Regions from separate parts of the Pseudarthrobacter sp. NPDC092419 genome, predicted to be linked through region 3. Evidence: riboswitches for the same ligand, from Rfam matches in the RefSeq annotation. Region 3 holds a riboswitch; each other region holds the start of a gene.
The links. A riboswitch is a leader RNA that binds a small molecule or an ion and turns the genes downstream of it on or off. The one in region 3 is predicted to bind cyclic di-AMP.
Positions count from the first base shown of each region.

Region 1: it holds a riboswitch for cyclic di-AMP, as region 3 does, so the genes downstream of both, ACIQC0_RS08445 (LysM peptidoglycan-binding domain-containing protein) here and ACIQC0_RS03145 (M23 family metallopeptidase) in region 3, are expected to answer to the same signal.
Region 2: it holds a riboswitch for cyclic di-AMP, as region 3 does, so the genes downstream of both, ACIQC0_RS05515 (hypothetical protein) here and ACIQC0_RS03145 (M23 family metallopeptidase) in region 3, are expected to answer to the same signal.

Region 1 covers NZ_JBIVQF010000004.1:156,208-165,945, forward strand. The annotation lists gene ACIQC0_RS08390 (biotin/lipoate A/B protein ligase family protein) at 1-296, opposite strand, end outside; gene ACIQC0_RS08395 (DUF2177 family protein) at 289-681, shown strand; gene ACIQC0_RS08400 (thioesterase family protein) at 720-1,523, opposite strand; gene ACIQC0_RS08405 (endonuclease/exonuclease/phosphatase family protein) at 1,685-2,362, shown strand; gene ACIQC0_RS08410 (NUDIX domain-containing protein) at 2,373-2,864, opposite strand; gene ACIQC0_RS08415 (DUF1918 domain-containing protein) at 2,922-3,113, opposite strand; gene ACIQC0_RS08420 (glucose 1-dehydrogenase) at 3,290-4,183, shown strand; gene ACIQC0_RS08425 (DUF1810 domain-containing protein) at 4,205-4,657, opposite strand; gene ACIQC0_RS08430 (DNA alkylation repair protein) at 4,650-5,162, opposite strand; gene ACIQC0_RS08435 (TraR/DksA family transcriptional regulator) at 5,159-5,515, opposite strand; gene ACIQC0_RS08440 (coiled-coil domain-containing protein) at 5,547-6,881, opposite strand; cyclic di-AMP (ydaO/yuaA leader) riboswitch at 7,171-7,340, shown strand; gene ACIQC0_RS08445 (LysM peptidoglycan-binding domain-containing protein) at 7,344-8,156, shown strand; gene ACIQC0_RS08450 (YdiU family protein) at 8,241-9,725, opposite strand.
Region 2 covers NZ_JBIVQF010000002.1:442,519-452,256, forward strand. The annotation lists gene ACIQC0_RS05480 (DUF222 domain-containing protein) at 1-1,120, shown strand, start outside; gene ACIQC0_RS05485 (zinc-binding alcohol dehydrogenase) at 1,216-2,244, shown strand; gene ACIQC0_RS05490 (6-pyruvoyl trahydropterin synthase family protein) at 2,253-2,648, shown strand; gene ACIQC0_RS05495 (glycosyltransferase family 4 protein) at 2,662-3,771, shown strand; gene ACIQC0_RS05500 (nucleoside deaminase) at 3,814-4,314, opposite strand; gene ACIQC0_RS05505 (phosphatase PAP2 family protein) at 4,397-5,215, shown strand; gene upp (uracil phosphoribosyltransferase) at 5,228-5,863, shown strand; gene ACIQC0_RS05515 (hypothetical protein) at 5,887-6,660, opposite strand; cyclic di-AMP (ydaO/yuaA leader) riboswitch at 6,666-6,844, opposite strand; gene ACIQC0_RS05520 (ATP-binding protein) at 6,955-8,454, opposite strand; gene ACIQC0_RS05525 (response regulator transcription factor) at 8,455-9,195, opposite strand.
Region 3 covers NZ_JBIVQF010000001.1:695,570-705,307, reverse strand. The annotation lists gene ACIQC0_RS03160 (DUF3027 domain-containing protein) at 1-371, shown strand, start outside; gene serC (phosphoserine transaminase) at 455-1,585, opposite strand; gene ACIQC0_RS03150 (metal-dependent transcriptional regulator) at 1,859-2,569, shown strand; cyclic di-AMP (ydaO/yuaA leader) riboswitch at 2,690-2,927, shown strand; gene ACIQC0_RS03145 (M23 family metallopeptidase) at 2,940-3,761, shown strand; cyclic di-AMP (ydaO/yuaA leader) riboswitch at 3,876-4,074, shown strand; gene ACIQC0_RS03140 (C40 family peptidase) at 4,146-4,802, shown strand; gene ACIQC0_RS03135 (NlpC/P60 family protein) at 4,955-5,713, shown strand; gene ACIQC0_RS03130 (HNH endonuclease) at 5,926-6,426, shown strand; gene ACIQC0_RS03125 (molybdenum cofactor guanylyltransferase) at 6,469-7,137, shown strand; gene ACIQC0_RS03120 (DUF6457 domain-containing protein) at 7,134-7,427, shown strand; gene ACIQC0_RS03115 (molybdopterin molybdotransferase MoeA) at 7,424-8,800, shown strand; gene fdhD (formate dehydrogenase accessory sulfurtransferase FdhD) at 8,918-9,738, shown strand, end outside.

The DNA of each region.
Region 1 (9,738 bases), on a different contig from region 3:
GCCGCTGCCCGCCCGCCGGCCCGGCGGACCAGGGGTTCGAATCCGTCCTCGCGGCAGGCCTGTTCAGCCGCCCTGAAGCCGGGCAACCGGGTGTCACGCTGGCCGAACGCCACCGTGGGTTCCGGCCGGTACAGGCGCAGCGTGGGTCCCAACCCGCCGGCCTTGGCCCGGGCCAGCAGCTCGAGGCCGAACTCCAGGTCCCGGCCGGCGCCCAGCGTCGTTTCCTGCCGCACCACCGTCAGCGTGCGTCCTTCCGGCCCGGCGTGCTGCATGTTGCTAAGCTCCCTTATGGTCATCTTGCAATTCCTCGTTGTTGCCGCCGCCTTCGCCGTAATTGACGCCGTCTGGCTCAAGCTCATGAACCCGTTCTACCGCAGCCACATCGGGGAGCTGCTGGCGGACAAGCCACACCTAGGTTACGCGGTGGCGTTCTACGTCCTTTACATCGCGGGCATCGTCTTCTTTGCGCTTCGTCCAGCGCTCGACGGCGGCACCTGGCTGACAGCGCTGGGCTACGGTGCCGCATTGGGCGCCTTCGCCTACGCCACCTATGACCTGACCAACGCCGCCACCCTCAAGGTGTGGCCGCTGCAGCTGGTGCTGGTGGATATTGCCTGGGGTGCGGCGCTGACCGGCCTGTCCACCGTGGCCGGCTGGCTGGTCTTCCACAACAGGGCCTAAGGGGCGGCGCCCGCCGCGGAGGTTAGGGGTGCAGGGGTTCAGGTGCGGCGCAGCGTCAGGATCTGCTCGGCCCGGCCAAACGGCCCCTGCAGGTCGTGCAGCACCGTGGATGTCAGTCCGATCCCGTCCCGGCCAAAGGACACAGCGTTGTCCAGTCCCAGCCATTCGCCTTCCGGACGGCGGTACATATGGATCTGCAGGTCCAGGTTAGGAAAGGCGTAGCTGTCCTTGCCCGGGGGGACGCGGGCCGCAATGCCGTTGGCCGTATCCACCATGCCCATCAGCCGCGCCAGGTCGCCGCTGTCCGACCGGTCCGTCAGAGGGTGTTCGGTGCGGAGCCAGACCTTGCCCGCGCCGGCGCGGTGACCTTCAGCCACGCGCATCTCAAGCGAGCGGATATAACCGCCTGGCCAGACGGCGGACCCGTCGTAGGGCTTGCATTCATCCGGCCCGGGAATCGCGGCGTCCTCCACGGCGGCAACGGCGGAGGTGTCCGAGGTGGCCATGCGCCAGGCCGTGGCACGGATGGCAGTGCGGCCGTTGGCCACCAGTTCAGCCTGGACCAGTTCGATGGTCCGGCCGGGCCGGAGCGTGGTCGTTTCAATATGGAAATCCCCGCCAGGGATCAGGCCCAGTATTTCGTAGCTGATCCGGGCCATCCGCATGTCTTCGCGCGGTTCGTGCCGTTCCAGCCGGTCGGCCAGCAGGCCGGACGCCGGCGCCATGTGCTGCTCGTGCACGTTCCACGCGCCCTGGGCGTGGATTGTGGAACGGAACCGGCCGCCGTCGAGCTCCTGGTAGTAGAAATGTCCCTCAGCCAGTTCAGGCAGGTCTGTGGTCACCCTTGGCCCCTTCTGCATACTTAAGTGAATCGGCACTAACTCTAACGGCTTGCCGAAAACATCCCTCCGCCGGGACTCGCCGAAATGTTGGAGTCCGGCGGGGCCTCTCTGGGTAGACTCAGGATCTGGGTCCTGTCAGCAACCCTCGGAAGAGGTGTTTCATGCGCGTTATCAGCTACAACCTCCGCAAACACAAGGCCAGCGGGGAGCTCCTGGCGTTGGCCCGGAACCATGACATCGATGCGATGTGCCTCCAGGAGGTGGATTCCAGCGACCTGCCGGAGACGCTGGGACCGCTGCATCTGGCGGATGCCACCAAGGGAAACCGGCTGGGGCTGGCCATCTATTACCGCACCAGCCGCTTCACCGCGATCAATACGCAGTCCTTTGCGCTGAAGAAGTCGATGCATGACCGGGTGCTGGCGCCGGCACATGAGCGGCTGATCGGCACGCGGGTCATGGACAACGAGACCCAGCACGAGCTGGTGATCGGTTCGTTCCACGCGGCCCCGCTGACAGCGTCCAACTCGCTGCGCCGCAAGCAGATCCATGCTGCCCACGCGGAACTCCTGAGCATGGGCAAGGGCCTGATGACGCTGATGGTGGGCGATTTCAACTACCCGTTCTTCACCAAGAACCTGGACATGCATATGAAGAACTCGGGCTACGCCCTGTCGCTGAGCAACCGCCGGACGTACACGCGGTACAAGGTGTTCAAGGGCCACTTCGACTTCGCCACGTCGCTGGGACTGGACATCCAGAGCGTGGAGACCCTGCCGCGCGGCAATTCAGACCACCTGCCCATCCTGGTGACGGCAGAGTACGGCCCGGACTTCTAGTCCGGGCCTCCTAGGCCTCCAGGCGTTTGCGCAGCTCCGGCCAGGCGGCAGCGAAACCGGGGTGCAGTTCCTTCCGCTCGACGCCGGCCAGCGGCACCCAGAGCAGTTCGATGCTTTCGGGGTCGCTGATCACGGGTTCGAACGGCTCGCGCGCCAGCACCACCACGGTGGTGTAGGACCAGTAGCCCAGGTCCAGCACGGAGGTGAAGAGGACGTCAACGTTCGACGCCGGCACGGCGGCTTCCTCCCAGGCCTCACGGAGGGCGCCTGCGACAGCCTCTTCCCCCTCGTGCAGCGCGCCTCCGGGCAGGCCCCAGGTGCCGCCGTTGTGGCTCCAGACGGCCCGGTGCTGCAGCAGGACGCCTTTCGCAGGGTCGTAGGCGAGCACGCCCGCGGCTCCGAACCGGCCCCAGAACCGCCCCCGGTCGCCTTCCACCCAGGCGTCGCCGGGGTTGCGCGGGCCGGTGCGGACGGGCGGCGTGGAAGCCAGTGAGTGATCCATGCGCACCAGTCTGACAGGCGCACCCTGCGCGGCGCACCCGTTCGTAACACTGCGGGACTAGTTGCCGTGCCCGCGGTCGACGGCGAAATCGCCGCCGGGATACATGACAGTTTCGTGGCCGTCGTCGAAACGGACCAGGTATGGCGGAGTTCCGCCCGGCCCGCGGACTTCCACGATGACGCCGTGCCGGTCGGAGGACCCGACGTTCCGTCCGTGCACGATGATGCGGTCTCCCTGCGCTGCCTCCATCGCAATCACCTCCAGTCCCAGATTACGACTGGGAGCAGGCGCGCGACAGGGTCACCCCGCCGGTTCCCCCGCCGGCCGGATTGCGGGGTTGGCAGCCAGCGCCTCAGTGCCTAGGGTAGAACCGTAAGCCTACTTACTTTCGGTGCGAAGCATCCCAGTCGTCAGGAGGAACACCCATGACCGACCAATACACCTTCCGCAATCCGGTCACCGCGTACGAGGAAATCTCCCCTCCGAAGCAGCACCAGCCGGAGCCGGGCCTGGATGCGGCCCTGGTTCCCAAGGCCGACTTGGGCGAAGACACGTACCGGGGAACCGGCCGACTGGAGGGCCGCAAGGCCATCGTGACCGGCGCCGACTCCGGCATCGGCGCGGCAACGGCGATCGCGTTCGCCCGGGAAGGGGCCGACGTCGTCCTTTCCTACCTGCCCGAGGAAGAGGAGGACGCCGAGCGCATCGCCGGACTCATCGAGGCGAGCGGCCGTAAGGCCATCAAGGTACCCGGCGACCTCAAGGATCCGGCCATGTGCCGGGAGGTGGTGGACACGGCTGTGTCCGTCCTGGGCAGCATCGACATCCTCGTTAACAACGCCGGCAAGCAGGTGGCCCAGGAGGAACTGGCGGGCATCACGGATGAGCAGTTCGACCACACACTCAAGACCAACGTGTATGCCATGTTCTGGCTGACCAAGGCTGCCCTGCCGCACATGCCGGCCGGGTCAACGATCATCAACACCACCTCCATCCAGGCCTACAACCCTTCTCCGACACTGATCGATTACGCCACCACGAAGGCGAGCATCAACAACTTCACCAAGGGCCTGGCCCAGCAGCTCGCGCCACAGGGTATCCGGGTCAATGCGGTGGCGCCGGGTCCCATTTGGACGCCGCTGCAGGTGAGCAGCGGCCAGCCGAAGGAGAAGCTGCCGGATTTCGGGCAGTCCACTCCCCTGGGCCGCGCCGGCCAGCCCGCCGAACTGGCACCCGCCTATGTCTTCCTGGCCTCACCGGAGTCCAGCTACGTGGTGGGCGAAACGCTCAATGTTAACGGCGGCAACCCCACCCCGTAGGACATACCCCGCCCGGGACCGCTATTTTCCACCGGTCCCGGGCGGTGCTGCGAGCAGCTCATCCGTCGCTGCGTCCGGCTCGCCGTCGAAAAATGTGGACAGGATAGTCTTGAAGACGGTCTCCCCGGGCGCTGCGCGAAGGAACAGCGTCATCGATGAGTGCAGCTTGCGCGCGTCGATCCCGCCCAGGATGTCCTCGGCGGAACGTCCACCATGGTCGCTGAGCTCCTGGGCGCAGTCCAGCAGCCGGGGCCCCAGTACCGGATGCGCCAGGTAGGCCCTCGCTTCGTCCAGCGACCCTATCGCGTACCGCTGCGACGTCGCGCTGTGGCCGAGCCCCGCAATCTGCGGAAACACGAACCACATCCAGTGGCTGCGTTTTTGGCCCACCTGCAGTTCGGCCAGTGCCTGCTGGAAAGTCCCGCCGCTGTCCTGGGCCGCCACGAAGCGGTCAAGGTTGTACGGGTCAGTCATGGTTCCCTCCGATCCGGGCCGCGGCCCGCAGCTGATGATCCGGGTCCGCCTGCCAGCGCGCCAGCACCGCGGCGGCCCGCTTCCGGTCCTGGCCCTCGAGTGCACCGAGTAAGGGATCCAGGACGTCGGTGATGAGCGGCTGCGCCAGCTCCGCAGTCATCGCGGACCTGAGGAACCCCTCGATGCGCGTCAGGTCCGTGTGCCGCAGCATCGAGATCCTGGCCTGGAGCAGCACCACCGCGGCGAGCCTCCGCTCAAAGACGGGCCTGCTCCCGGGCTTCGGAACGCCCCAGAGCGCGGAAGCCAGGAACACGACCCCATGATGGTCCAGATCCGGGAACTTCCGCAGCGCATCCCTGACGGTTCCCCGCACTGCACCCACAGACGCCCCGTACGAGGCGAGGCTGCCACCCAGCCGCCCTTCGACCTCGTCCGCCCGGTACCAGGCGCCCTCGTTCTGCAGCGTCCGGTCGATAAACGCGGCCGCCTCCCGGACCGCCGTCACCTGCGCCCCGCCGCTGCATGCCGGATGCAGTAGGGCGTCCAGGGCCGCGCCTCAAGGCGGCCCTCCGCAATGGCCTCGCCGCACACGGCACAGACGCCGTAGGTGCCGTCCTCGATGCGGGCCAGCGCAGCCTCCACCTGGTCCAGGCCCGCGCTGCTTTGCCTAAGGAGCGCCGAAGCCTGGGACAGTTCAAAGGCGATGGTGGCGCCCTCGGGATCGTGTTCGTCATCCACGTTCGCGTTCTGTCGTGCCGAGTTCGCCGAGGCGATGTCCGCACGCAGGGCGGGCAGGAGCGCCACCTTGCGGGCGCGTTCTTCCTCCAGCATCAGCCTGAACCGCTCAAAACCGGGCATGCCCACAGCCTAGCCGCGGCCGCTGTACACGTCAGTACCAGCCCACCGCCACCGAATGGCTCCATGCCCTGCAGGGCGATCCGTACCTGTCCCGGATGTAGCCCAGTCCCCATTCGATCTGGGTGCGGTAGTTGGTGAGCCAGTCGCTGCCCGCGCTTGAATACTTCCCGGGCGGGAGCGCCTGGGGAATCCCGTAAGCGCCGGAATACGGGTTGGTAGCCGTGGTCATCCAGTTCGATTCCTTCGTCCACAGCTGCGCCAGACAGAAGAACTGATCCTGCCCCCATCCAAACGACCCGAGCCTCCCGGACGCGTAGCTTTTCGCGGCGACCGGATCGTTCACGGCGCCGCCGGGAAGGGAGGGTACGACGACGGGCGGTGGCGGCGGAGCAACAGCCGGCGGCGGTGCGGGGGCAGGGGCGGCCGGGGCCGGGTCGGCGGCTGGCGGCGCCGGCTCCTCCGTCTCCGGTTCAGGCTGCATAGCGGACGCCGGTGGGCGGGGTGCCGGCCGGGCGGGGTCAGCCTTAGCGGCGTCCTCCGCAGCACGGCGGGCCTCTTCTTCGGCGGCGGCGCGCCTGGCAGCCTGGGCGGCCGCGTACGCGGCGAGTGCCGCCTGGCCCTGCCGGTAATCCTGCTCAACGGCCGCCGTCGTGCCTTTCAAGGAAGCGAGCTGGGCGGTCAGGGTAATGCTCCGCTTCTGTTCGGCGGCCACCTGCTCTTCCATGGCATCCCGGGCAGACCGTGCTTCCGCAAGCCGGGACTCCGCCTCGGCGGCGAGGCGGTCATGCTCGGTGCGGGCCCCTTTCTGCTGTCCTGCCAGGGCGGCCAGAACCTTTTCGGCGGCGCCGGCCCGGGAAACGAGGGCGGCGCTCCGGTCCCCCACGACCGAGACGACGTTGAGTCCGTGCAAACTGTCGGTTTCCAGCGCATCAAGGGCAAGGAAGAATTCCATGGTGGTGCCGCCGGTCTTGTACGACTGGACCGCGAGGGCGCCCAGTTCGTTCCTGCGTGCGGAAAGCTCGCCGGCCGCCCTGTCCACCTGCCTGTTCAGCGCGTCGAGCCTGGCCGCGGCGGCCGTGGCTGCCGCGTCCGCTGCAGCGAATTCCGCTGCCGCAGTTACGGCCGCGGCGCCGAGTTCTTCCGAGCGTGCCTGCAGGCCACCCAGGAGTCCGTGGATCCTGTCGACCTCCGCCGCCTTTGCGGACTCCGATTTCCGTGCGTGCTCAATGTCGCTCCACGATGGAAATCCGCCCGGCGGGTCCGTCGTTTCCGCCTCCGCGGGCAGCGCCGCGGCACCGCTGGCCACTGCAAGTGCCAGTAGCGCACCGCCGGCACGGGAGCGAACCGCAATAGTCAACCGGGACATAGTCCGGAATCCTACATCCTTCAAGAAGTGGTTGAGGGTTAAGGGCAGGCAAACGGAGGGTATCCGCGCGGCATTGTTACTTTGTGACGCGATTCACTATGCGGCGCGGGGTGTCGGGTGTCATGCGAGGTCAACGCGCATTAACCGACCAATCAAGACGATGGCGTAATCCGAGAGGAGGGCCTCGGATGTTATCCAAATGTGACATTGAGGTGGACGTCGGGTTACGGTCGAATGGTGTCCCTCCCCGATGGGACATTCCCACCAGCCTGCCGAGCCCTGCCGCTGGACCGGGATACCACCGTTTCCAACTGGCAGGGACGGGGGAACCAAGTTTCCACGGCCTCACCGAGGCCTAGGGGTTAAGTCGAAAGCCATTCCGCTGGCGCGGATGCTTCCGGCCGGGCATCTCCAGCCCGAACCCGACAGCTCACCCCGCAGGCATGGGAGAGGCGATTCACTGTGTCAAAAATTTCCACCACCGCCCGTCACCGTGCAACTCCGGCCGGCTCCATCACTGTCCAGGGCCTGGCCCGGACGTTCGGTCGTCCCGCACTGGCAGTAGCCGCGGCATCCGGCATTGCGCTCAGCGTCGGCGCTCCGGCCCATGCCGGCGTGAGCGGCCCGGATGCCACTGAAGCAGCGACGGTCCAGACATCCGCCGCACCCGCGGCCACCACCACGGCAGCTGCCGCCACCGTCCACACGGTGGTCGCCGGCGACACCCTGGGCGCGATCTCCACCGCGTACGGCGTCACCCTGGCCGACGTCCTCGCGGTCAACGGGCTCTCCATCGACACGATCATCTACCCGGGCGACCAGATCGAGATCCCCGGCGCCGGAACCGCTGCAGCCGCGCCGGCTCCAGCCCCCGCCCCGGCGCCGGTCGAAACCACGGCGACTGCCCCCGCGAACACCGGAATGAACCTGTCCTACGCCTCCACCGCCCCGGCCGAAACCACCGGCACGGGCACCGGCGCAGCCATCCTGGCCTCCGCCTACAGCCAGATCGGCATCAGCCAGGACTGCACCGCCATGGTGGAGACCGCCCTGCGGTCGGTCGGCAAGAGCGTCGGCGACCTGGCACCCACCCAGTTCTTCCAGTATGGCACCGTGGTCTCCACCCCGGCTCCCGGCGACCTGGTCATCACCTCCGGCCACGTTGGCGTCTACGCCGGTGACGGCCAGGTTGTGAGTGGCGGCATCGACGGTTACAAGACCGACGTGCACTCCCTCAGCTGGCTCGGCGGCGCCTCCTTCGTCCGCGTGGCCTAAGCAGCACCATCCGTCCCAGGACGAAAAAGGGCGGTTTTCGGGAATCTTCCCGAAAACCGCCCTTGTCCTGTTTAAGCCTGCCGATCAGGTGCCGCAGAACGTCAGGTAATCGCCAAAACTTTCCGGAGCGCCTTCCTCGTACCGCTCCAGCCCCGGCCTCCCCTTGTAAGGCTCCGAAAGGACGGCGACAAGGCGCCGGAAGGGGGCAAGGTCACCTGCAGTGGCCGCAGCAAGGGCTTCCTCGACCAGGTGGTTGCGTGGGATGTAGACGGGATTGACGCCATCCATCAGGGCGGCGTCCGGCCCCATGGCCCGCCAACGTTCCGCCCAGGCATCGAAAGCCGCAAGGTCGAGGACCATCCCGCGTGCCGCACGCGTATTCCCGCGGGCCGCCTCGCCAAGGCTGCGGAAGAACCGGGTGTAGTCCACCGGGCCGTCCTTGAGCAGGGCGATGACGCCGTCCACCAGGCGGGACACCTCTTCCGCCTCCGGGCTTCCCTCCGGATGTCCGCGCAGACCGAGCTTTGCTGACATTCCGGCCGTCCAGGCATCGCTGTAGCGGCGGCGGAACTCCCCCAGCGCTGCCACGGCCGGTTCCACGGCCCTTTCCTGGTCCTCATCGATCAGGGGAAGCAGCGATTCGGCCAACCTGGCCAGGTTCCACTCCGCCACCACGGGCTGGTTGGCGTAGGCGTACCTTCCGCCGGTGTCGATCGAGCTGTAGACGGCGGCCGGATTGAACGTATCCATAAAAGCGCAGGGACCGTAGTCGATGGTCTCTCCGGAGATGGTCATGTTGTCCGTGTTCATGACGCCATGGACAAATCCCACCAGCATCCATTGCGCCACCAGCGACGCCTGGGCTTCGACCACCGACCTGAACAGGGCCAGGTAGGGATTGCCTGCCTTCCCGGCCGCCGGGTAGTGGCGCGCGATGGCGTGGTCGGCGAGCCTGCGGAGCAGATCGATGTTATCGGTAGCCCGCGCGTACTGGAACGTGCCGACGCGCAGGTGGCTGGCGGCGACCCGCACCAGTACCGCCCCCGGCAGCATGGTCTCGCGGCGCACGGGACGGCCGGTAGCCACCACGGCAAGGGACCGGGTGGTCGGGATCCCGAGCGCGTGCATCGCCTCACTGACCAGATACTCGCGGAGCATAGGCCCGACGACGGCGCGGCCGTCCCCGGCGCGGGCGAAGGGCGTGCGGCCCGAACCTTTGAGGTGCACATCGCGCAGCCCACCGGGCGTCCGGCCGTGCAGGGACAGCTCGCCCAGGAGCAGGGCCCGGCCATCCCCGAGCAGAGGCGAATAGCCGCCGAACTGATGGCCGGCGTAGGCCATGGCTACCGGGGCAGCGTCCTGCGGGACCTCGTTGCCGACCAGGAACTTAGTGCCGCCCGGGCTGCGCAGGAAGGCCGGCTCAAGTCCCAGCTCCCCTGCGAGCGCCTCGTTCAGGACAAGCAGCCGGGGCTCGGGGGCCTCCTCCGCCTGCCACGGAACTGATAGCTCAGGCAGCTCTTGGGCGAAAAGGGAGTGAAAGCTGACGGTCGATTCCGCTACACCGGTCATGGGTTAACCCTAG
Region 2 (9,738 bases), on a different contig from region 3:
CGAGTGTTCGCCGGACCGGGACGGGATGTCCTGGTTCAGCGCCTACCTGCCCGCGCACCAGGCCGAAGCGATCTGGAACCGGACCACCGCGATCGCCCGCGCCCTCCAAGGCCCCACCGAATCCCGGACCCTCACCCAGCTCCGCGCCGACATCTTCGCCACCGCCCTCCTCACCAACACCACCGAGGTCAAAACGGGGGCCGCCGCCTCAGCCAGGGGCCATGACGCCAAGACCGAGAATGATGCCGATGCCCGTGGTGCCGCTGGTACCGGTGCTGACCTAGCCGGGCCGGCCGGTGAGGGGTTGGCTGATGGCGGTGCGTTGGCGCGGGTGCCGGTGCCGCGGGCGCAGGTCCTGGTGACCGTGCCGGTGTTCGCGCTGCTCGGGCTCACGGACGAACCGGCAGAGCTGGACGGGTACGGGCCCGTCCCCGCCTCCATCGCACGCCAGATCCTGGCGGACGGTGCGGACTCGTTCTACCGGGTCCTCGTTGACCCCCGCGACGGGGCGCCGTTGGAGATCGGCCGCAGCAGCTACCGCATCCCGCAGGCCATTCGGAACTGGCTCCGGCTCCGCGACACCAAGTGCCCGTTCCCGGGCTGCACCAACCACTCCCTCGACAACGACGCCGACCACCTCACTGCCTGGCAGCACGGCGGCACCACGGGCATCGCCAACCTGGCCCAGCCCTGCCCGAAACACCACCGGCTGAAACACGCCAGCACCTGGACCCCCACCCCGGCGACCAGAACCACACCACCGGGCTGGACCTCACCGACCGGACGCCACTACAACAACGAACCCCACCCCTGGCACCGACCACACCTACCCACCAACCTGCCCACCACCGCGGTGCCCATCAACGCCGCACCAATCAACGTCGCACCCACCAGCACCGCGCCTGGCCCCACCATGCCCAGACACATCACTGAATACGCGCCGGAAGAAGCACCGCATGCCCCAACCGGCCTGCACTTCATTGACACCCGAGACCTCCATCCGGCACACCCCGCCTGGGACACCTACCCCTACCCCTACACACTCCCCGAAGACCCCATGCCCGACGTCTGGGAATCATTCCTTGAAACCATCAACACCACCGGACTGCTGCCCACCTAAAACGTGCCACCAAGCCAAGGCATGCTGCCAACCCGGGGCAGTCCCAGGTGTCGGGCTTTGCCGGATGCCGCGTGGCGGATAGATTCGTCAGCAAGATGACTAATTCGAATCCCGCCATCGACGCAACCGCCTACTGGACCACAGCCAAGGAGCACGGCGAACTGCGCTCCGAGAAAATCGCGCGGCCCGGCCAGGGCGAGGCCCTGATCCGTGCCCTGTACTCGGGCATCAGCAAGGGCACCGAAATGGTGGTTCACCACGGAGCCGTTCCACCGCGGGTCGCCACCAGAATGCGCGCACCGCACCAGGAAGGAGAGTTCCCGGGACCGGTGAAGTTCGGCTACCTCTCGGTCGGCATCGTTGAGGACGGCCCCGAGGAGTGGAAGGGCCAGCGCGTCTTCTGCCTCAACCCGCACCAGGACCTGTACGTCGTGCCGGTGGAATCGCTCACGAAGATCCCGGACAACGTTCCCGCACGACGCGCAGTCCTTACCGGCACTGTTGAAACAGCCATCAACGCCCTCTGGGAGGCGGGTCCCCGGCTCGGGGACAGGGTGGCTGTGGTCGGCGCGGGCCTGGTGGGCGGCATGGTTTCCACGCTCCTCCGTTCGTTCCCGCTGGAACGCCTGCAGCTTGTGGACCTCGACCCCTCGAAGCAGCAGCTCGCCAGCGCCCTGGACGTGGATTTCGTCGGCCCTGATGAAGCAGTTGCCGACTGCGACATCGTGTTCCACTGCTCGGCTTCCCAGAAGGGCCTCGAGCGCAGCCTGCAGCTGGCCGGTGACGAGGGCGATGTCATCGAAATGTCCTGGTACGCCAACCGCGAAGTCACGGTACCGCTGGGGGAGGACTTCCACGCCCGGCGCCTGTCCATCCGGGCCAGCCAGGTGGGCGTGGTCGCCCGCGCACGCCGCCACCGCCGCACCAACGCGGACCGACTGAACCTGGCCGTTTCGCTCCTTGCCGACCCAGTTTTTGACGCGTTCCTGACCGGGTCCTCACCCTTCGAGGACCTCCCCGCCGTCGTCAAGGAACTCGCGTGCGGCAGCCGCGACGCCCTCTGCCACGTGATCGAATACCCGGCCGCGACGCAACTTTCCACCGACTCCAGCAACAGAACCTGAGGTAACGAATGTTCAGCCTGACCGTCCGACGCCACTTCATGATCGCCCACAGCCTGCCCCGCGAGGTTTTTGGCCCTGCCCAGGGGCTGCATGGGGCGACCTTCGTAGCGGAGGTGACCTTCCGCCGTCGTGCGTTGAATTCGGATGCGATCGTCCTGGACATCGGCGCCGCCGGAACCATAATCGAGGAGGTCCTCGCGGACCTGAACTACCGCAACCTGGATGAACACCCGGACTTCGCGGGCAAGCTCAGCACCACCGAGGCCCTCGCCGAGTATGTCGCCCAGCGCGTCGCGCGGGAGGTCGGAAAGTCCGACGACGGCGCCCAGCTCGCCGGGATCGACGTCACCCTCCGCGAAAATCCGGATGCCTGGGCCACCTTTTCGCTGGACCTCGCCAGCTGACCCGTCGACAACTATGAACGCGCCGCCTATCCGGCTGCTGGTCCCGGGCAACATCCGGCACCATTCCGGCGGGAACGTCTATAACGCCCGGCTGACGGAGGGGTTCCGCACGCTCGGCAGCGAGGTCGAGATAGTTCCCGTCGAAGGGTCGTGGCCGGCCGCGTCCGCCCTCGAACGACGCCGGTTCGGCAGTCTCTTGGCCGCCCGGAGCCCCGAGTACGGTCCCGGCGAAGCCGTGGTCATCGTGGACGGGCTGGTTGCGGTGGGCGCACCGGACGAAGTGGAGTCCGCTGCCAAGACGGGCCAGCCGCCTTGGATATTGGTCCACATGCCGGTTCCCGACGCCGGTCCCGTGGGGCCGGAGACGCCCGGCAGCCCATCCCTGGACAGCGAAGCGCGGGCATTGAAAGCGGCAGCCGGGGTGATCTGCACCAGCACTACAGCGGCCCGGACCCTTCAGGAAAGGCACGGTATCCACAGCATCCACGTAGCCCTGCCCGGAACGGAGCCGGCGCCGCTGGCCCCTGGGTCGGATCCTCCCCACCTCGTCATGGTTGCGGCACTCCTGCCGAACAAGGACCAGTTGCTGATGGTGCAGGCGCTGGCCAAGCTGCAGGACCTGGACTGGACGGCAGCGTTAGTAGGCTCGGATCAGGCGGATGCTGGCTATGCCGGGCAGGTCAGGGACGCAGCGGAACGACTGGGACTGACTGACCGAATAAGGCTTACGGGAGAACTGACCGGCGCACCATTGGCGGAGGAGTGGTCACGCGCCAGCCTGAGCCTTCTGGTGTCACGGGAAGAAGCCTTTGGCATGTCGGTCACGGAGTCTTTGGCCCGAGGCATTCCGGTGGTGGTGCGGGCCGGAACCGGTGCCGTGGAAGCACTTGGCCACAGAATTCCACGGCCCGGCGGCTCCGAACATCCGGTCCTTCCGGGCGCCGCGGTTCCCCTCACCCCGGGCGGGCCGGAAAGTCCGGGCGAGCTGGCCGCCGTCGTACGCCGCTGGCTGGAAGACCCGAAGCGGCGGGCTGAGTGGCGCGGGGCAGCGCTCGACGCCCGCACGCGCTTGCCGGACTGGCAGCACACGGCGCGCACGGTCCTCGAAGCGGTGAGGGGCTGAAACCCAAGTTCCGGGGGCGGAAAACCAGCCCGGTCCGGGACCCTACACCCGGTGGGCCGCAAAGAACTCCCGCAGAATCGCGGCGCATTCGGCCTCGCGGACGCCCGGGTAGACCTCCACCCAATGATTGAGACGGCGCTCGCGGAGAACGTCGAACACCGAACCTGCCGCCCCGGCCTTCTCGTCCCACGCGCCGAACACCACCCGGGGGATCCGCGACAACACGATGGCGCCCGCACACATGGCACAAGGCTCCAGGGTGACCACGAGCGTGCAATCAGCCAGCCGCCAGCCGTCGTCGGCACCGCCGCTCAGCCTTGCCCGTTCCCGGAGGCGGGCCGCGGCCTCGCGGATCGCCACCACCTCTGCATGTGCGGTGGGGTCGCCCAGTTCTTCCCGCTGGTTGCGGCCGGAACCGAGCACGCCGCCGTCGGGACCTATGACCACGGCGCCGATCGGCACGTCGGCCGTGGCAAGGGCGCGGCGGGCCTCCGCCAGGGCGAGGCCCATCCATTCGTGGTGTGATTTTCCTGCGGAGACCATGGCTCAATGATAGTTTCGAAGGATACCCAGAGCCCGTGACGACCATCCGCCGGGAGGCACAGTGAGCACTGTCAAAGACCGCATGGACAAATGGATAAAACCTTATGCCGCCCTCTGGCTGACAATGCTCATCGGCGGCAGCCTGGTGGTGGCACTCGCGCTCCTGGGAGCAGAGGTCTATTCGAACGTGGTGGACGACGAAGGTCTCACCAACCTCGACATTCCGGCGCTGGAGTACTCACAGACCCTCCGGAACCCGGAGCTGGACGCCGTCGTCACCGGCTTCACCAATATCGGCGGTGGCGTCGGGATGCCCATCCTGGCCAGCATTCTCACCGCCTGGCTGACCTTCCTCAGCAGGACGTGGCGGCCAATCATCCTGGTGGGCGGTGCTGCCGCCGTCTCCATCTACGCCACCACCGTCGGCAAGCGGCTGGTTGGGCGGACCCGGCCGGACCACTCGGAAGCCGTCCCGCCGTTTGAGCACTCGCCGTCATTCCCAAGCGGCCACACGCTTAACACCACGGTGGTCATTGGCGTGCTGCTCTACGTCCTGTGCCTGCAGTTCCATCAACTCTGGGTGCGCGTCACGGCCATCACCGCGGGCGTGATTTTCATCATCGCCATGGGTCTGAGCAGGGTGTTCCTGGGCCATCACTGGCTCACTGACGTCACCGCCGGGTGGCTGCTCGGTGGTGCGTGGGTGGGCCTGGTGATCCTGGCCCACAGGCTGTTTCACCTGACCCGGCGCAAGGAACACGTCGGTCCCGCTCCCACGTTCGACCACCCCGTGGTGCGGGACGTCGTGGCAGAGAAAATCCACGACCACGGCCGGGACCGCCACGGGGACCACAGCGAGCCTGCTGCCGGCCGCAGCCCGGGAGACCATCACGCCGGGTGATAGTTTTGACCCATGCGCACTCTCGTTGTTGACCACCCTTTGGTCGCCCACAAGCTCACCGTCCTGAGGGACAAGAACACCCCCTCGCCGGTCTTCCGGCAGTTGACGGAAGAGCTGGTCACGCTGCTGGCATACGAGGCCACCCGCGAGGTCCGCACCGAAGAGGTCACCATCGAGACCCCCGTCAGCACCACCGTGGGCACCGCATTCACCAAGCCCACGCCCCTGGTGGTTCCGATCCTTCGCGCCGGCCTCGGCATGCTCGAGGGTATGACCAAACTGGTCCCCACGGCAGAGGTGGGCTTCCTGGGCATGGCCCGTGACGAGGAAACCCTGGACATCATTACCTACGCGGAACGCCTGCCGGAGGACCTGACGGACCGCCAGATCTTCGTGCTGGACCCGATGCTGGCCACCGGCGGAACCCTCCGCGAGGCGATCAAGTTCCTGTTCAAGCGAGGCGCCTCGGACGTCACCTGCATCTGCCTGCTGGCCGCCCCGGAGGGCCTGGCGAAGCTGGAGGAGGAGCTTTCCGGCGCCAACGTGACTATCGTGCTGGCCTCCATCGACGAGAAGCTCAACGAGAAGTCTTACATCGTTCCCGGCTTGGGCGACGCCGGCGACCGCCTGTACGGCATCGCAGGTTAGCTTGGTTCAGTAGCTGGCCGGGTTTAGTACCAGTTGTTGGCGTAGTGGAAGTTCAGCGCCCCGCACGGTGACTGGTAGCGCTCCTGGATGTAGTCCAGGCCCCAGTTGATCTGAGTGCGGTAGTTGGTGACGTAGTCGGCTCCGGCGCTTGCCATCTTCTCGGCAGGCAGCGACTGGACGATTCCGTACGCGCCGCTGCTGGGGTTGGTCGCCGTGGTCTTCCAATCGGATTCCTTGGTCCACAGCGTCTTCAGGCACTGCATCTGGTCCGGCGCCCAGCCGTAGCTCGCCAGCTGGCTTGCGGCGTAAGCCTGCGCGCCTGCGGGGTCATTCACCGCAGCCGGCTTCGCAGCCTTGGCCTTTGCCGCAGCGGCCTTCTCGGCCGCGGCTTTCTCAGCGGCAGCCTTCGCAGCAGCGGCCTTGGCGGCGGCGGCTTTCTCTGCAGCAGTCTTCGCGGCGGCGGCTTTCTCTGCTGCAGTCTTGGCAGCGGCAGCCTGTTCAGCAGCCGTTTCCGCCGCGGCGGCCTGCAGTTCGCTCTTCTCGAGCCCCAGCTGCGCTTGCTGCTCATTGGGGGAGAGCTGCGTGGCGGTGGCCTCGGTGGACGAAGTGCGCGTCATCGATTCGGTGGCCTGGCCTGCTGCACCAACGCCCACCAGCAGTGCGCAGGACGCGGCCAGCACGGCAGCCCTCTTACCCAGTGCAGGGAAGGTGCCGCGCCGGGAGCGCTTGGCGGCGCGCGCGTCCGCGCGGCTGGATGCGCCGGATTTTGGGCGCGGTTCTACCTGGAATTCAGACATGATGGATCGCCTCTCACACCTGCGGAGTTAGCTGTCGGGTTCGGATGAGGGCATCCGGCCGCACGGAACATTCACGTGCTGGCTTAACCCCAAGGGCCTGAAATCGCCCGGGACGGTGGGTCCCCCGCCTCTGCCATCGGTCTATCGGAGTCCGGGAAGCGGCAGAGCTCGGCGTCATCCGGACATGCGCCACGAACGGAAGCGCACTCACTCGACGGTACAGGAGATCTACGGCAAAGTCACATTTCGGTAACAGAGATCACGACGGCGGCGCGTCGCCATTGTCTAACCACCTCACCGGGGCGTAGTGGGCAGCTTTACCGCGAACCTCGTCCAGCCGGCCCGTGACTCAACGCTGACGGTCCCGCCATGAGCTTCCACAATGGACTGCACTATCGACAGGCCAAGACCGCTGGTCCCCTCGGTTCCGGCCGCACCGGGCTGGTCGCTGGCGCCCTTGCGCGCCGCGTCTGCGCGGGCGAACCTGGCGAAGGCCTGGTCCACGAACTCCGGTGGAATGCCGCCGCCGTCGTCCGTTACCGTGATCTCCGCCGTATCCGCGGATGCCAGCCGGGCGCCCGCCACCACTGTGGTGCCGGCCGGTGTGTGCTTGCGTGCATTGGAGAGCAGGTTCATCAGGACCTGTCGGAGCTGCGCGGCGTCGCCGTTTACCACCACCGGCTCCCCGGGCAGTTCCAGCCGCCAGTTGTGCCCCGGCGCCATCACCTTTTCGTCGCTGACGCCCTCGACCACCAGCTGGGTCAGGTCCACGTCCGCCAGCTTCAGCGGCTGCCCCTCATCCAGCCGGGCAAGCAGCAGCAGGTCCTCCACGAGGGCGGTCATGCGCTCGGACTGGCTTTGCACGCGGGCCAGCGACCGTTCTCCGTCCGGGGTGAAATGCTCGGTCAGGCGGAGCAGCTCGGTGTACCCGCGGACCGCGGTGAGGGGAGTGCGCAGTTCGTGCGAGGCGTCCGCCACGAACTGCCGTACTTTCGTTTCGCTCCGCTGCCGCGCCTGTAGCGCGTTGGCCACGTTGTCCAGCATGAGGTTCAGCGCGTGGCCTACGCTGCCCACTTCAGTTCCGGGATCGGCGTTCGACGGCGGCACCCGCACCGCCAGGGCGACCTCGCCGGCGTCCAGCGGAAGGCGCGAAACCTTGGTGGCCACCGCGGAGAGCTGCTCCAGCGGCTTCATGGTGCGGCGAATCAGAACGGTGCCGGCGAAGCCGACCAGCACCAGCCCCCCGAGCGATACCAGGAGGAAGGTCCACACCAGGGAGGCCAGTGTGCTTTCCTTGGCATTGAGCGGCAGGCCGGTCACCAGAACGTCGCCGAAGGAGGTCTGGGCCGCGACCAGACGATAGTTGCCGCTGGACAGCTTCCGGTCCACCGGTGCGGAGCCCGCCGTCAGCGCCAGGAGTGCCTCCTTGTCCGCCGCCGAGAGGGGTGATCGTGTGGTGTCCGGTGCCAGGAAGCCAGCGCTGTGGACCTGGCCGTCCACGATGCGCGCGTTCAACGTGCCCACGCTCTGTCCCCGGGCATCCAGCGGGTCCCGCCCGATGGCGCCGTCCATGTGCGGCCGGCCCGGATCGTTGGCCCGATCCGCCGCCTGGGTCAGCTGGCCGTCAAGCTGGTGGGTCAGGAAGGTATCCATCGAGGCGTAGCTGACCACGCCCACTGCCCCGCAAATCGCGATGAGCAGGCCCATGGCCAAGGCGGTCAGCCGCGTGCGGAGGTGCCAGTTGGCGGGCTTCCGCCAACTCCGTGGGTCGGGGGTGCGCGGCGAGGATGCCATCTAGTCCGCCGGCCTGATGACGTACCCGGCACCCCGGACGGTGTGGATCATGGGCGGGTGGGCGGCATCGATCCTCTTGCGCAGGTAGGAGATGTACAGTTCCACGATGTTGGCTTGGCCGCCGAAGTCGTAGTTCCACACCCGGTCCAGGATCTGGGCCTTGCTGATCACGCGTTTAGGGTTCTCCATGAGGTAACGGAGCAGCTCAAATTGGGTTGCGGTGAGCTGGACCTCGTCGCCGGCGCGGGTTACTTGGCGGGTGTCGATATTCAGGACGAGGTCTCCGACCACGAGCTCGGCGGTGTCCATGGCGGCCACGCCGGAGCGCTGCACCAGGCGGTGCAGGCGCAGCAGTACCTCTTCCATGCTGAACGGCTTGGTGACGTAGTCATCACCGCCGGCCGCAAGCCCCACGATGCGGTCCTGGACTGCGTCCTTGGCAGTAAGGAACAGCGCCGGCACTTCAGGAGCGAAGGCCCGGACCCTGCCCAGGAGCTCAACACCGTCGAACCCCGGGAGCATCACATCCAGCACCAGGACGTCGGGACGGAAGTCCTTGGCGAGCTTCACGGCCTGGGGGCCGTCGGCGGCAACGGCCACCGACCAGCCAGCCATGCGCAGGCCCATGCTCATCAGCTCGGCGAGGCTGGGTTCGTCATCAACCACCAGGGCTCGGATGGGGGAGCCGTCCGGATGGGAGAGCTGCGGCAGGTTGTTGGTCATGGAGTGCAGGGTGGCCATGCAACAACTCTCCGACCGCTCGTTATTGCCGGGCTTGACGCTTCCTGTGAGCCGGCTGTGAATCTCAGCGTAATGGTGCATTCGGAACGCCGGGGGCCGTCCGCATGGTGTCCGATGGGAGTCCAAATTCGGGTCCGGCTGGACAGCGAACCCTCATAGACGGGGCAATTTCATGCCCGCGCTGGATGATGAATTAAAGCGGCCCGGATGGTCAATTTTTCAAATAAAGCACTGCGTGGGTGTCGGTTACCGTCGGGTCATGGCATTTTGAGCGCGGCTACTGCCGAGTACCGGAATCGTGATCTGCGGCACACTAGCCCATTTCGTCTCATAATGCGGACGGTTTCGTCCATTGTTACTTGCAAGTTGGCATTGTTACGCGTCACACTTCCAATGTGAACAAGAACTCAACAGCACCTGCAGTCGCAGATATTTGGCCCAGCACACCTGCTGCCGCTGAGATGCGCTGTTGCCGAATGCACGCCTGACCTTCCCACCCTCCGAAGTTCTTAGGCATTCGCCCAACTAGCCCAGCGTCGGGCG
Region 3 (9,738 bases):
TCGAGGGCATTACGGACGCCCGGACTATCGGCGAGCACCTCGCCGCCAAGAGCGAGGGCGACCGGCTGGTCACCCACCTGTTCGAGTCGAAGCTCCCCGGATACGCCGGCTGGCAGTGGTACGCCGTGCTCACCCGGAATTCGCGTTCCAAGGCGGTGACTGTGAACGAGTTGGGCCTGCTGCCGTCCGAGGACTCCATCCTCGCCCCAGAGTGGGTGCCGTGGGCTGAACGTGTCCGCCCCGAGGACGCGCAGGAGCAGGAGCCACAGGAATCACAGCCGCAGGAGGCGGCGGAGGAACCTTCCGCGCCGGCCGCCGGAGCTGACGCGGACGACGACGACGCACCGGAGGGCGGGGCTGCTGCACCGTAGCGGCTACGACCTTCCGGCATCACGACAAAGGCGGCGCCCGGGATGAACCCGGGCGCCGCCGTCGTACTTAAACGCTTGCGCTGCTACTTGCGCAGGCGCTCCACTACATAGTCGATGCTGGCCAGCAGCGCGGTGACGTCCGCGGGCTCGATGGCCACGAACGTGGCGAGGCGCAGCTGGTTGCGGCCCAGCTTGCGGTATGGCTCGGTGTCCACGACGCCGTTGGCGCGCAGGATCTTCGCCACCTGGGCGGCATCCACCGAATCGTCGAAGTCGATGGTGGCGATGACGTTGGAACGCTCGTCCGGGTTGACGACGAACGGCGTGGCGAAGTCCGAAGCCTCGGCCCACCTGTAGATCCGTCCCGCTGAATCCGCGGTGCGCGAGGCGGCGAAGTCAAGGCCGCCGTTGGCGTTGAGCCACTGCACCTGCGAGTCCAGCGTCACCAGCGTGGACAGCGACGGGGTGTTGTAGGTCTGGTTCAGGCGCGAGTTGTCGATGGCCGTCTGCAGATCCAGGAAGTCGGGGATCCAGCGGCCGCTTGCCTTCACGCGGGCCGCGCGCTCGATGGCGGCGGGGGAGAAGAGACCCAGCCAGAGGCCGCCGTCGGAGGCGAAGTTCTTCTGCGGGGCGAAGTAGTAGACGTCGCTTTCGGTCACGTCCACGTCCAGGCCTCCGGCGGCGGAGGTGGCGTCCACCAGGACCAGGGCGCCTTCGTCGGCGCCTGCGACGCGCTTAACCGGTGCGTAGACGCCGGTGGAGGTCTCGTTCTGCGGCCAGGCGTACGCGTCCACGCCCGCTTCGGCCTGCGGCGCCGGGCGGGTGCCGGGCTCGGACTTGATGATGGATGAGGCGTCCAGGAACGGAGCCTTGTTGGTGGCGGCCGCGAATTTGGAGCCGAACTCGCCGAAGGAGAGGTGCTGGGCCTTCTGTTCCACCAGGCCGAACGTGGCGACGTCCCAGAACGCGGTGGAACCGCCGACGCCGAGAACCACTTCATAGCCCTCCGGTGCGCGGAAGAAGCTGCTGAGGCCTTCCCGGACGGAGCCTACGAGGTTCTTCACCGGGGCCTGCCGGTGCGAGGTGCCAAGGATGGACTTCGAAGCCGCGGACAATGCATCGATCTGTTCCTGGCGGACCTTGGAAGGACCGGCGCCGAACCGTCCGTCCGCGGGCAGGAGGTCGGCGGGAATAGTGATGCTGTTGTCGCTCACAGGTGCTCCAGTTTCGGCATGGACGCGCATGGTCCGGGCGGATGATTGGCCTGCGGCCGGCTGCGGTGGCTCAGGCCCTCCTTATTCTGCCTGAACGGGAGTTCCGGCAGGAACCGCGTGCGTCATAGTCCAGCAAGTGAGACAGGCAGCCGGCAGCCCCCGGGCGACTATTCGGACAAATTCAAAATAGGCTAAGCTTTTCACCGGACCACGCCCGGCTGAAGGCGTTACGGTGGGACAACGCAAGGTACTGCGCTCGAGGAGCTGAGCTTGATGACGGATCTGATCGACACTACGGAGATGTACCTTCGCACCATCCTGGAGCTTGAGGAAGAGAACATCGTCGCCCTCCGTGCCCGGATCGCGGAGCGCCTGCGCCACTCGGGCCCCACGGTATCGCAGACCATCGGCAGGATGGAACGCGACGGACTTGTGGTGGTCTCCGGTGACCGGCACCTTGAACTCACCGAGACCGGCCGCAAGCGGGCCACCGAAGTCATGCGCAAGCACCGGCTGGCCGAACGGCTCCTGGCAGACGTCATCGGCCTGGACTGGGCGTACGTCCACGACGAAGCGTGCCGTTGGGAGCACGTCATGAGCGAGCGGGTGGAGCGGCGGATCTACGAACTGCTCAACCACCCCACGGAGTCCCCGTACGGCAACCCTATTCCGGGCCTCGACGCCCTCGGCGACCAGCCGGCGGCCGCCGGCAGCGGCCCGGTAGCCCCTGACGGCGCCGTGAGCCTGCTCGAAGCGATGAAGGGCTACCAGCCCGCTTCCGCCGTGGTCGTCAGCCGGCTTGCCGAACCCATCCAGGTGGAGCCCGAACTCCTCCTTCAGCTCGATGAGGGCGGAATCCGGCCCGGCGCCAAGGTATCGCTGGAACGGGTAGGGGACTACATCTCGGTACGGGTACCGGGGATTGAGGGCGCACTCGAACTGCCGCCCGAGGTGGCCGCGCACGTCTTCGTCACCGTGGTTTAGTGGCACTGCGCGAGTCGCTTAGTACCCCGCCGTGGCCCGGCCCACACGGTTATAACGGAATTGTTACTGACGGGCTTAAGCCCCTATAGTTAAAACCCGAGCGTTGATACACAAGCGTTACCTGATCCGGAGCCGAGCTCTGCCAGCGGATCAGGTGCACGAGTCATTTACTGGCAGAGGCGGGGGAACCACAACCGGCAGCGGGGGCTGCCTTGGGGTGAAGTCCGTCAGCAGCAAGCCTCTCCAGCAAATCCTCCCGGGATAGCTCTGTGCAGAAGTTTGCTTACGGCGGACCGGGTCTTTGAACTCTCTGACCCGAATCCGACAGCTAACTTCGCAGGCTTTCCAGAGAGGAAACCTTCTTTTGAGCATGCAGACCTCCAGGGGCCGGCGCCGCGCTGCGGGCCCCTCACCGACCCCCCGGGTTGTGGAAGTCATCTCCGCGGAGCGCCCCCGCGATCCCCACCGTGAAGCCCGCCGCCGGCGCGGCCCCTTCCGGCAGATCACGGAGTTCGCATCGGCGAGCGGTATCGGGCAGAAAGCCGGAATCGCCCTGGCGGCCACCGGCCTCGTCCTCACCGTGACTGTCCCGTCCACCAGCCCCGTGATGGCTACCAGTACCCCGGACGTAGTGCCCGCCGTTGCCGCCCAGCCTGCGCAGCAGCCGGAAATCTCCGCCGAAGCGGGAGCCCGCATCGACTTCAGCCGCTCCGCCGTGGTGACCAAGGCGGACCCGGACGGCAAGCTGAAACAGCTCCTGAGCGCCCAGTCTGCCGGCGCCGTCTCCCGCGCCGCCTCTGTCGGCAGCCTGGGGGCACCCTTGGCCAGCCTGACCATGGTCTCCCCGTTCGGTTACCGCGTGAGCCCCATCACCGGAGGCTACGGCGACTTCCACCGCGGCGAAGACTTCGCGGCCCAGTGCGGCACCTCTGTGCTGGCGGCCGCCACCGGTACCGTGACCTTCGTGGGCTGGCACGACTTCGGGGGCGGCAACCGCGTCGTCATTGACCACGGAAACGGACTTGAGACGACCTACAACCACCTCTCCGGCTTCAACGCCCAAGAGGGGCAGACTGTGGGCCGTGGCGATGTCATCGCCTACAGCGGAACCACCGGCGCCTCCACCGGCTGCCACCTCCACTTCGAGGTGCAGGTCAACGGCGAGGTTGTCGATCCCACCGGCTGGCTTTAGCCGGAACTGAGGGTTTACTCTCGCAACACGCTGAGGCCCCGTGACCTTAATGTGACATTGGTTATTAATTCCTGTACCGTCGTACACGCGTCAACTTTTCCGAAGTTGACGCTCTTGAGTGGATTGCCTAACTCTGCCACCGCTCAAGGTCCGTTCGCATTTCATCGTCTGGCAGGGGCGGGGGAACCAATTTTGGCCTTCTGTTTGTGGGAAGGCCTTGGGGTTAAGCCGTAAAAGCTTCCTAGGAAGCGCGCGGCCGGGTGACTCCCATCCGAATCCGACAGCTCACCTCGCAGGCACTGGGAGAGGCTATCCTTCGTGTCTTCACGTCATAATTCTGCGCGCCACCGTGCGCAAACGGTGCGCACCAACCCATTGGGCTCCGTGTCCAAGGCCGTTAGCGCCAATGCGGGGACCATGGGCCGCCAGGCCGCAGTCGTAGCAGCAGCTTCGGGCCTCATTCTGACCATGGGCCTGCCGGCCACGGCAGCGGACACCACCGCTGGTATTTCGGCCTCCACCGAGTCCGGAGCGCAGAACGCCGCCGTCATGGCCGCCCCCACCGCCACGGTTTCCTTCGAGCGTCCGGTGGTCAAGACCACCGCTGCTCCGGAGATCGAGCCGGTCCAGGTGCAGTCCACCTCCGAGGAAGAGGAGTCCACCACGGACTCCGCCGCTGAGACTGCATCAAGCGCAGTTGCCGGCGCTTCCACCTCCGGCATCGCCGGTATCGCCTACACCGGCATTGGCCGCCCGTACGTCTGGGGCGGCACCTCTCCCAATGGCTGGGACTGCTCGGGCTTCACGCAGTGGGTCTACGCCCAGGCCGGCATCAGCATCCCCCGCGTCAACGCATGGTCCATCATGACCCCCACTGCCGCCCCCAAGCCGGGCGATCTGGTGGTGCAGAACGGTGGTGCCCACGTGGGCATCTACGTTGGCAACGGCATGATGGTCAGCGCACTGAACCCCAGCCAGGGCACCCTGTTGCACGCCGTGGCCGCCACCGGCTCCTCGGTGTACTACACGCTCAACCCGTAGTTTCAGGAGGGCCTGCCCGCAGGCCCGGTTCAAACACGTATTTCGCCAATCAGCACATCCCCGTTTGGGAGGTGCCGGGGTACCCCCAAGATCCCGGCACGCCAAGCCCCTGGGCTGTTAATAGCGGTCTTGAGGAAATCGAAAGAGAGAACATGACTACTCGTGCTACCGCACGGCACCGCGCCGAGGTCACCAAGACCAACTCGCTTGCTGTCATTGCCAAGACCGTGGGCGACAATGCCGGCGGCATGGGCCGCCAGGCCGCAGTCATCGCTGCCGCCTCCGGCCTTGTCCTGACCAGCGGCGTCGCAGCCAACGCTGCGGACTCCAACGTCCAGCGCGATTCGGCCCCGGCTTCGGCCCTGACAGTCGAGTCCGCTGTGGATGCGCCCATTTCGGCGGCGTCCACCATCTCCATCAGCTTCGAAAAGCCGGCCATCACCACCGAAGCTGCTCCCGTTGTGGAGGAAGAGCCCGTTGTCGAGGTGCAGGAAGCCGAGCCGGCTCCCGAGCCCGAGGCAGCAGCGCCGGTGACGGCCACGGTGACGGCTTCCGCGCCGGCGGCCCCGAAGGCTTCCGCCAGCGGCAAGGGTGCAGCCATCCTCTCCGCTGCATACGCCCAGCTTGGTGTTAGCCAGGACTGCACCATGCTGGTGACCAACTCCCTGGCCGCCGTGGGCATCAACTTCCATGACTGGCCTGCCGGCTACCTCTCCCTGGGCCGCACGGTCAGCGCAGCCGAAGCGCAGCCCGGTGACCTCATTTACTACGCCGACGGCGGCGCGGGCGTAGCCCACATCGCTGTTTACGCCGGCAACGGCCAGGCAGTGCACGGCGGCTACAACGGCAACCAGACCGTGGTCTTCAGCGCGAACGTTGGCTCCGGCCCCGTCTTCATCCGCGTCGACTAGCATCGGCCTCGGCCGGCGACACCGGCAGCCGACAGCTCACCAGAAGCCCTCCTCCTCACGGGGGAGGGCTTTTGCGTGCCCGCATTTCCGTGCCGGATTAGCTGATGACGCAAATCTTTGTTTACTCTGGTGGTGTCGATCCATAGCCCGGACATGCCGAGGGCAGCCGGCCCTCGTGCCCCTGACGGGTGCGGCCGTGAAGAGGTACGTGCATGCGCACTCTCGTTCTGAATGCTGGATATGAACCGCTGGCGGTTATCACTTTCCGCCGGGCGCTGGTGCTTGTGCTCACAGGCAAGGCAAGCGTGGTGGCCGAGGGGGACGACCCCGTCGTGGGGCCGCAGGAAATCCTGGGCCGCCCGTCCGTGATCCTCCTCAACCGCTACATCCGGCCCCGGTATAACCAGTCCACCGCCGTCAGCCGGCGCGGAGTGCTGCGCCGGGACGGCCACCGTTGCGCGTACTGCGGCAAGGCGGCCCACACCATCGACCACGTTCAGCCCAAGTCACGCGGCGGCGCCGATTCCTGGGAGAACCTGGTGGCTGCGTGCCTGCGCTGCAACAACGCCAAGGGGGACCACACCCCCGCGGAGATGGGGTGGAAGCTGCGGTTCGTTCCCGAGCCCCCCCATGGGACCATCTGGCAGATTAAGGAACTCGAGAAGCCTGCGCCCGACTGGGATCCCTTCCTCCTTCCCGAACGCGCTGCCTGACACTTTCGGCACCGCCGTGCTGCCATTAGCTAGGGTAGGGGAGTGGACAACCAGCACGCCTTCGATGCCGTTATCCTGGCCGGCGGGCGCTCCTCCCGGCTGGATGGGACGCCCAAGCAATCGTTGGTTTACGACGGCGGCACCCTCCTTGAGCGCGCGCTGCAGGCTGCGGCAGGGGCTTCGCGCAGGGCAGTGGTGGGCCCGGACCCGGGGATGCTGCCGCCCGGCGTCCTGTGCTGCCGCGAAGATCCTCCCTTCGCAGGTCCGGCGGCCGCGATCGGGGCTGGATTGGCGGCCCTTGCCGATGACCCGGCCCTGGCGCCGGCGGCCTTTACCCTGGTCCTCGCCTGCGACATGCCGCGCGCTGAAGCCGCCGTCGTGTGCCTTCTCGCGGAACTTGCCGCGCCGGCGGAGGTCCCCGACGGCGTGGTCGCCGCCACCAGGGACGGCAGGATGCAGCCCTTGGCAGGTTTTTATCGCACGGCTGCGCTACAAAACGCGGTGGACGCCCTGTCGGCCGAAGGGGCGCTAACCAACGCGTCGGTGCGCTCGCTGCTTGCTAGTCTGGACCTGCAGCTTGTCACCGTCCCCGCCGGGTCCACCACTGATGTGGACACCTGGGATGATGCCGCCGCACTAGGAATTGCCGCCGGTCCCGGCCCACAGCCCGGGACCGGCGCGGCAGCAGACAACTTGGGAGGCAGTCCGTGAAAAGCCAGGAAGAAACCCTCGAGGAATGGTGCAGGTCCCTGCTCCAGGCCTATGAACTGGAGGATGTCCAGGTGGACATCAACGCCATCCTGAGCCTTGCCGGAGTCGCGGCCCACTCGGTGGTGCGCCCGGCAGCGCCCCTCACCACATTCATCGCCGGACTGGCCGCGGGCCTCTCCACCAGCGAGGGCCGCACCGTAGATGCCGCCGCGATGGAATCCGCCCTGTCCGTGGCCAAGAAGCTGGCAGGCGCCTACGATGCCGAAGCGCCGGAGACTCCCGGAGAATGACCGGGGAAACCCAGGGGGAAACGGCGGACTACGGACACCACCACGCGGCACACACATGGGCCGAAGCGCGGCAGGCCGCCTTCGACGCGGCCGGGCCCATCCCCGCAGGACCCGTCGCGCTTGAACTGGCGCTGGGCCGGCGGCTGGACCGGGACGTCGTGGCGCTGCAGGACATGCCCCACTACGCGTCATCCGCCATGGACGGCTGGGCAGTCAACGGCACCGGACCTTGGATCACCACCGAGCCGGGCACCCGGCTGGCTCCTCACCAGGCCAGCCCCATCGCCACGGGCGGGCTCATCCCGCCCGGCGCCAAGGCCGTGCTCCGCACCGAAAGCGCGGTCCTGGCCAAGGACGAGGACGGTCTGCCCATCCTTACCACCGGCGGCAGCGCCCGGCCGGGGGAGCCGCGGACCGGCCAGCACGTCCGCAAGGCCGGCGAGGAAGCCCAGGAAGGGGACGTCCTGGTCAAAGCCGGCGTGGTCCTGAACCCGGCCCACCTGGCACTGGCCGCCCTGGCCGGCTATGACGAACTGCAGGTCCAGGGCAAACCCGTGGTCCGGCTCATCCTCACCGGTTCAGAGGTGGTGGAGCACGGCGTTCCCGAGCCGGGCACGGTCCGCGACACTTTCGGCCCCCAGCTCCCTGCCGTGGTGGAGATGCTCGGCGGCATCCCGGGCGGACGGCAGCGGATCGGCGACTCGTATGAGGAGTGGCTGGCCGCCCTGGAGGACGTTGTCCCGGAGGCGCCGGGCGCGCCCGGGCTGCCGGCCGACGTCGTCATCACCACTGGCGGCACCGGCCGCTCCGGCACCGACCACCTCCGCCGGGCCGTAGCCGAGCTTGGTGGCCGCCTGGTCATTGACGGCGTTGCGATGCGGCCGGGACACCCGGCCGTGCTGGCGGAGCTGCAGGACGGCCGGTTTGTGATTGGCCTTCCCGGCAACCCCCTCGCCGCCATGATGGCGCTGTCCACCGTGGGCGCGCCGCTGCTGGCAGCCTTGGGACACGGCACGCTGCCGGAGGTCCAGGAAGTTCCCTGCGGCACGCTGATCGACCCCGAGCCTGGCCGGACCAGGCTGATGCCCTACCGCCTGCTCTACGGCATGGCGTCCCCGGCCCAGCACACCGGGCCGGGGATGATGCGGGGCCTCGCCGCGGCGGACGGCGTCATGGTGGTGCCCCCGCACGGGGTGCAGCTGGGCGAGATGGTGCCGGCCTTCGCGCTGCCCTGGGGCCCGCCCATTCCGGCGGCACCTGACCCGGACGCCAAATCGAAGACCAGGATCCCGAAAGCCAGGACGGCGAAGGACGGCACCGGCAAGGACGCCAAACCCGCCGGCCCCGTGGACTGGAGCGCCCTCCTTGGCTGAGCAGTGCTTACCGGGTGACGGCGGCTCGCCGGCTGCCGGGCGTTTGCCGGCTGGACGGCGCTTGGACCGCGGGCCCTGCCGTTGCCATGATGGAGGCATGAACGGAAGAAACTGGCCATGGGACGCGTGACGCAGCGCCGCAAGGTGCATAAATACGTCTTGGACGGCAGCCCCCAAGCCCTGGAGTTCCCGGTCCGGCACCGCGAAGATGTGCTGGCTGTCGAAGAGCCGCTGGAGATGCGCCTGGACAGCCTCTCCTACTCCGTGACCATGCGCACCCCGGGAGACGATTTCGACCTCGTGGCCGGCTTCCTGGTGGCCGAGGGCATCATCTGGGAGCCGGAACAACTCGTCTCCCTCCGCTTCTGTGCCGGCGAAGACGAAAACGGGATGCAGACCTTCAACGTGGTGGAGGCCCAGCTCCGGCCGGACGTGCCGCGGCCGGCCACCGGACGGAACGTCTACACCTCCAGCGCCTGCGGCATTTGCGGCACGGACTCCGTGGACGCGGTCCGGAAATCCTCGCACTACAGTCCGGAAGCGGATCCGCTCAGCATCGGCGCGGACGTCCTGGCGTCCCTCCCCGCCCTGCTCCGCAAGTCCCAGCGCCTCTTCGACAACACGGGCGGAGTGCACGCTGCCGGACTTTTCCGGATAACGGACGACGGCGGCGCGCAGCTTTTGTGCCTCCGCGAGGACGTGGGGCGCCACAACGCGGTGGACAAGGTGGTGGGCTGGGCCCTCCGGGAAGGGCTGCTCCCGCTGCGCGGGACCGTGCTGCAGGTGTCCGGGCGGGCATCCTTCGAGCTGGTGCAGAAGGCGGCCCTCGCCGGGATCCCGGTCCTCTCCGCGGTCAGCGCCCCGTCCAGCCTTGCCGTGGAGCTGGCCGAAGCCAGTGGCATGACGCTGGCAGGCTTCAGCCGGGGCACCAGCCTCAA